One region of the Methylococcus sp. EFPC2 genome, then DNA from elsewhere that is predicted to be linked to it. Evidence: riboswitches for the same ligand, from Rfam matches in the RefSeq annotation. Region 1 holds a riboswitch; each other region holds the start of a gene.
What was found. Region 1 has a riboswitch for cyclic di-GMP ahead of JWZ97_RS17790 (VPLPA-CTERM sorting domain-containing protein). Riboswitches for the same ligand answer to the same signal wherever they lie in the genome.

Region 1 (2,262 bases):
TTTCAGCGCTAGCGCCGAGCTGACCTATACCATCACCGGCATCGCCAACCTCGACCATCCGGGCCAGCTGTCGGGGCTGAGCGTGACCGGCTGGTTCCAGCCGGCTCCGTCTCCGGATTACGCGCTCACGCTGAATGGCGACGGGGCCATCCAGGACGAAAACCCGGAAACAGGCCTCGTCGCGGTCACACCGATTGCCGTCGGGTCGGGGTTCAGCCGGGCTTACTCGGTCAATGGCGATGTCCGCGACGGAAACGTCGATTTTTCGGGTCTGGGATTATTCGGCCTCAGCTTTGAGAATATGGGAAGCGACACCTACGCGCTCAGCCTGACCCTGAACTATCGACTCCAGACCTCAGCCCATGGCCAGTATGCCGACAGCGCTATTTATCTGGACTACTACAACGCAAGCCATACGTTCATCGGTTCCGAACAGGTCGTGGCTTCCGTGTTCGAGACACCCGCTACCGGAGTGGACGGAACGACCAGCGTATTCAATTTCACCTTGACGCCGGGCGTGTCGGAAACGCTGCACGCCGATGTGCTCATTGCCGGCAGCGTGGAAGCTTCGCCGGTCCCGCTGCCGGCCGGCGTATGGCTCATGATGACCGGCCTGTCGACCCTGGCGGCCTGCGCCAGACGACGACGCGTGTAGGCTCGGATCAGTCCCGCAGAGTAGGCCGGCACATCGCCGGCCTACTTGTTTTGGGGGCGGCCCAGCGGCCACCGATACCGATATCGGAACGACTCCCCGCCGCCGCCGTTTTTTGCCCGCCTTAAGGCCCGCCCTGGCAGCCCGCAAAGCCCTGTATCAAGTAAGTCTTTTCACGCACTGCTGCGGCTTATCCCTCATTTTTCGAACGCGTGAATGCGCCGAAAAGCCGGCAATCCGCGGCGAAATTGGCGTAAATGGCGCGAAAAACGGCCAATTCCTTCGCCGCTCCGGGAAGTGGCATAAGGATTGCCTTATAGACTACGTTGGTTATCCGGGAATTAAAGCGCCATCCCTAAGCTTCCGTTCGACCGTAACCAGCACCATCGCCACACCCGTCGCAAGGCGGGGCCGGAAAGCCACGGGTCTTTTCAAGATCGCCGGGCCGCCCTTCGAACATGAGGAGAGCCGGACGCCAACGCTGAGCGTCGTCGGGCATGTTCTGAATCCGACTGTCGCGCAAAAAACCAGCGACCAGCCGGCGCCCTCTCAACCCTGTGTAACGCCGCCAGGCGTTTTGTACTAGGAGCCTTAACGCATGAATAGCAAGCTTCAACTGACCGTCCGATTCCTACTTGCCGGCGCAGCACTGGCCGCGCTCAGCAGCGGAGCCCACGCGGCCGGCGCGGTCACGGCGCCCTCCGCGGCGCTCTGGACAGGCAGCGACAATATCCTCGGCGCCAACGAGACCATCACCTCCACGAGTATCGGACTGGCCGACACCTCCGGCGGCCGGGCCGGCTGGACCGGCAACGCCCTGTTGAACTATTCCGCCTGGGGCCATGCCGTCAAATGGCTCAGCTTTCAGGTCACGGGCGCCAATCAGACTGTGACGATTTCCGATGCGGTAACGTCCGGCGCACGCGACCTCGCCTTCACGGTCTGGGCCTCCAACGGCGCCTTCGACGGCGGCACGGGCGTCGGCGAGGAGAGTCTAAGCACGCAATCGCCGCATAGCTCCAACGTGGTGAGCCAACTGGGCGCCAACGGCACCAAGTGGGCGTCCGATCCTTCCGTGGTGGCCGGCGGCGGCGGCAACCTACTGGAGACCCTGGCCTACGTCAACGCCGGCGGGTCCTATGGCAGCGGCGAAACCGACTGGGGCGAAACGGTCAACTCCGGCGTCAATCAGGTCGGCGGCAACACCTATTTCTCCGGCGTCTCCGGCAGCGCGAGCGCCGCTCTCGTCCAGCTGACCTTCCAGAACCTCGCACCCGGCTGGTACACCGTCGCCGCCGGTGGCGCCAACAACGCCATCACCGGGCTTGCCAGCCACCAGCTTTCCGTCAGCGCGGTGCCGATACCGGCCGCGGTTTATCTGTTGGGCAGCGCCCTGGCCGGCCTGGGCATCGTCGGCCGCCGCCGGCAAGATAAAACGGCCTAAACGCCTGAGCGGAGCCGGAGTGCCCGCCAGCTAAGGATACAAGCGGCACGCCACACGGATGTGCCCCCCGTGCCTCTGCTTTCCACAGGAAATGCAGAGGCATTTTTGTTTGTGCATGCCGACCCTGTGATGCGATGAAAACTAGAAAAATGAACTCGTGGAGTCC
Region 2 (2,262 bases), 280 kb from region 1:
ACGCAGCAGCGGCTTCAATAATGCTTTGCCGACTGACGCCTTCGCTCCTCCCTCCCCCCCGCAAGGGGGACGGCTGGGATGCGGGGATGCTCGGGCGACGAAGCAAGGTCGAAGGTCAGCGCACAGATCAAGGCTTAACCCCCACCCTGGCCCTCCCCCTTCCTGGGCATAGGCATCTACACATCTTCTCAACGCATTGATTTTCACCCCTCTCCTTTTGGGAGAGGGGCAGGGGTGAGGGCCTGAGCGCTCAACGCTTACGAAAAAGTCTATGAAAATTAGGCGCTTTGCCCTCACCCTAAATCCCTCTCCCAAAGGGAGAGGGACTTGTGTAGATACCTATGCCTTCCTCGGGGAGGGGAGCGTAGACCATGCGCAATTCGCACAGAGCCCGTTTCAACCTTTACCGTAGACATAGCCAATAAAAAGCCCGGCCTATGACGATAGGCCGGGCTCCGACAGCGCCTCTATCCCGGCAAACAGGGAGAGAAGCGCTCAGTCACGCCATTGAAGCGCTTAGACGGGGAGTACGCGGCGCCGGCGGTTGGCACCCACCAGAGTGGTCAGCGCGGCGCCGAACAACCAGGCGGCAGCGGGTACCGGCACGGCGGCGGTAGGCGCTACGGTATATTTCAGCTCGCTCGCGGTCAGTTGGAACTGGCCCGGAAGCACGTCGAAGCGGTCCTGCACAAAGAAGTCGCCGGTGTCCTGATCCACGCCCAGGGTCGAGGACAGACCGTGGAATACGGCATTCAGGACCTGATTGAAGAGGCCTTCGTTATTCTGCGTTGTCGGTACCTTGGTGTTGAAGGTGTTGCCCCAAGTATTGCCGTAATAGGCTGCGGCGGCGGGGGTGTACGCCTCTGCGTCAGCAGGATTGGCGTTGTACATCAATGCTCTGGAAGCGATTTCCTGGCCAGGCGTAGAAACTACGGCTACGTTGTTTGCCGGTACCGGAGCCGGATTGGACGTCTTGAACGAGGACAGATAGCCGTAGGTCTGATCCAGACTGTTCAGCTTGCCGTTGTCCAGATCGGTAGCGGCCACGTTGTATACGATGCTGCCGGCATTGGCGGCATTGAAAAAGCTGCTCCATGCCGGGCTCAGGGCTACGCTCCAGGAAGCGTTGGAATTGAATCCGCCGACGCTGGTGTTGGTGAGGAATCCGGACAGATCGATGTTCAAATCCTGCGAGTAGGAAACCTGTGCGGTCTGGTCCAATACGCTCAGGAACAGCTCACCAGAGCTGGTGGAGCCGGTGTTGATCAAAGCGTTGGCGTTGCCAGCGGCTACCAGGGCCAAGCCGGCCACTAAAACTTTAACTTTCATACTATCTCCAAATCAGTGTTTCTTAAGGTTGAGTCCATCGCCCCATCGGCTCGATGGCCGAACATGGGCGCCTAGAAGTGCGTTTGCCGGATGCCCGCTATCGATTGGCAACCCGGCTGTCTGACTGGAGACCCGTAGCTTTCCGGCCCCGCCTCGCGACGGGTGTGGCTTTACTGTGTCAGCCTTCCCTGAGCCTCTTTCTGTCCCTCATTGGATTACGGCACGCTTCCCGGCGTACGGCTGCCGCGCCCAGTTCTCTTTCCTCATACGCAGAGCCACTTTAACGGCGCTAGTTTTCAGCGCAGTGAAGGTTTGTTTACAGAAATACGAAAGTTTGATGACAACGACCACCCCTTACGGGTCGGATATGCACATGCGGTAGCATCACTCCGGCGCGGCCAACTCGGCGAGCCGCGCGTCTTCGCCTGCCCGGCGAAACACGACGTAGTCGACGATCTTCTGCGCGTGATCGCCGATGCGTTCCAGGGCCTTCAGCACCAGCACGATCTCGATGGCGTTGCTGATGTTGCGGGCGTCCTCCATGACGTAGGTAATCAGCTTGCGCAGCGCGGACTGGAATTCACCGTCCATTTCCCGGCTTTCCCTTTCATGCCGGCGCGCCAGTTCCTCGTCTTCCACGTCGAATACCTGCAGGGACTGCCGCAGCAAGCCGACCGCCATCTTTCCCATGACGCGGATTTCACGCAGCATGCCGGGATGCGGATCCGTGCCGGTCTCCCGACAGGCATGTACGAGGAATTGCGCGACCTTGGCCACTTCGTCGCCGACCCGTTCCAGGTCGTTGACCACCTTGGCGGCGGCGATGACGCGGCGCAGGTCGCTGGCCACCGGACAACGGCGGGCGAGCAGGGAAAAAACGCGGGTGTCGGCATCGGCCGCCATGAGATTGGCCTGATGATCGGTTGCCATGAT
Region 3 (2,262 bases), 1.2 Mb from region 1:
CTGCGCCCATGCCCAACACGCGCCGCGTTCCGCTAGGCTTTTTTCTGCTCCCGGCTAACCATCCCAGCCCCGCCGATGCACTGGCGAACAACACCCATGCCCCCGGAAGCGGCACCACGGCGACCGGCGCGGTACGCACCGACCAAACGTAAGCCTTGCTGGTCTTGTCAAAGCCGAGCCCGCGGCGTCCGGTCGCGGTAGAAAAGACCTCCACATATTTCGCATTGGCCGGATACTCGGTGTCTCCCAGCCAGTAGAAGTCGCTCCGTACGTTCTGGAACAAATCGTAATTGGCCGCCCTCGCATGCGTGCTGGTGATGGGTCGGTCCGAACGTCCCCCGAGTTCATTGAAAAACAAATGCCGCAACTCGCTGCCCGGAGCGCCGGTTGAGAGTTCGTAGGTAGTCGGCAAGCGCCAGCCGGTCGCGCCATCGCCAAAACGGACATGGCTGTTGACGTAGGTCACGAAGGCTTGCGCCCCCCACCAGTTCATGGCGCCGGTCGTGGTATCGAAATCGGTAGCCGAGAGCCGGTAATTGCCCGGCCCGGCGTTATCGTAGGCATTGGGGGTATCGTGGACGACCCCACGTACGCCACTGATGACCCCACGGACGAGAGCCTCGGCACCGCCCGGATGCCGGTCGGCCAGCGTCTTGAAAAAGTTGGCGTCCTTGACCCAATAAACATTGAGGTCGTCGTCGTAGATCTGGCCGTTGCTGACGTCGATCAGCGCGGCCTGGGCGGAAGAAAGGGACAACAGGCTGACCGCGGCGATCAGTGGTAATCCGAACGCCTTGGGCGGGGTAAAGATACTCACAGGCATACTCCTGACCGGTAAGGCCTGACAGATGGGTTGGAGGAAGTTTCGAACCTTGCCCGCCATGAGTGGCGGACGTTCCCTACGTTCGGCAGAGGCAACCCGGCTGTCTTGTCATCCTAAGACCCTGAGCTTTCCGGCCCGGCTTCGCAGCCGGTGTGGCGCGCGGCATGTACCGCACCAAGATGGTACGCGAGCGTCCAGCATGCATGCAACAGGAAGGGGATACCGGGTATGAGATACCCGTTTTCGGCTCCTAAACGGCTCGCCGGCTCGGCGTGTGAAACAACCGGCCGGTCGCGTGCGTAAGGCTCAGATGTCGAAGAGTTTCAACACCTGGTTGATCTTGTCGCGGGCCTGATGCAGGACGTTGAGGGAGTGTTCGGGGGAGAGGGCGCCGTCCTTGAGCTTGCCGCAGGCGGGAATGGAATTGATGGCCGGCACCGCATTCATCCGCGCCGTTCCTATGCAGGCGTGCAGTTTGGACAGGATGACGATGTCGCTCAGGGTCAATTCGGGACCGCTGTCGTGAAACCACTCCTCCGCCAATAGCGGAATCTCGACCAGCTCCGTGGGAAAGTCCCAGCGCTCCAGCACATACGACCCGAGGGGCCCTCTCAGCCAGGGCAGAATGGTGGTGATGTCTTCCGGCGTCCAGTAGTCGCGCGGGAAGTTTTCGGCGAAGTAAAGCAAGGGAACGGTGCCGATGTCGCATAACAGACCGGCAAGCAAGGCCTCTTCCTGGTCGAAACGTCCGTTTTCCGCCGCGAGCACGTAACACAGGCCGGACAGGTAGATGCTCTGCTTCCATTCATCCCGCAGCAACTGGTTGATGAAGGGGTCCTTGCAGCGAAAAATCTGTTTCAGCGTGTAGCCGATGACCAGGCTTCGGGTCGCCCTCACACCCAGGCGCACCACGGCGTCCTGACAGGTGGTGATGGGTCTCGTCGGCAGATAGAGCGGACTGTTGGCCACACGCACCAGTTTCGCCGAGATAGCCGGATCGATCTGTATGATGCGCACCAGCTCTGCGATATCCATATGGCTCTCGACCGCCTTGCGCAACTTGAGCGCAACGTCGGGCAAGGTCGGCAACTGCAGTTCGTCGCCGTGGTAATGCTCGTAAAAGGCCTGGAACAACCGAATGGACCTGACTTCATCCGGGATGGATTCGTCCAGCAGCTCGACGACGGCCGGCTGAGACGACGAGATCCCGCCATGTCGGCTCATGAGCTTTGGCGATACCCGCAACACCTGCACGTCGGTCAAGGCGGTCGCGGTGGCGCTGTAGCGCCGGGCGCTGCACAGCGGGAACCTCGCCTTCGCCGTGCGGGCTTGGACCTCGTAGCGCTTGCCGTCGCCGAGTTCCATCAGCACCGTACCTTCCAACAGATAAAACAGGCTTTCCGAGGCGACATCGCGACGGAACAGCACGCTCCCCGGCC

Region 2: another riboswitch for cyclic di-GMP. It lies ahead of JWZ97_RS19125 (hypothetical protein); the one in region 1 lies ahead of JWZ97_RS17790 (VPLPA-CTERM sorting domain-containing protein).
Region 3: another riboswitch for cyclic di-GMP. It lies ahead of JWZ97_RS12475 (DUF1566 domain-containing protein); the one in region 1 lies ahead of JWZ97_RS17790 (VPLPA-CTERM sorting domain-containing protein).

What each region holds. Positions count from the first base shown of each region.
Region 1 is NZ_CP070491.1:4,143,540-4,145,801, reverse strand. Features, by position in the region: gene JWZ97_RS17795 (VPLPA-CTERM sorting domain-containing protein) at 1-655, shown strand, start outside; cyclic di-GMP riboswitch class I at 1,031-1,105, shown strand; gene JWZ97_RS17790 (VPLPA-CTERM sorting domain-containing protein) at 1,251-2,096, shown strand.
Region 2 is NZ_CP070491.1:4,418,721-4,420,982, reverse strand. Features, by position in the region: gene JWZ97_RS19125 (hypothetical protein) at 517-1,329, opposite strand; cyclic di-GMP riboswitch class I at 1,433-1,508, opposite strand; gene phoU (phosphate signaling complex protein PhoU) at 1,714-2,262, opposite strand, start outside.
Region 3 is NZ_CP070491.1:2,925,044-2,927,305, forward strand. Features, by position in the region: gene JWZ97_RS12475 (DUF1566 domain-containing protein) at 1-817, opposite strand, end outside; cyclic di-GMP riboswitch class I at 911-990, opposite strand; gene JWZ97_RS12480 (HDOD domain-containing protein) at 1,130-2,262, opposite strand, start outside.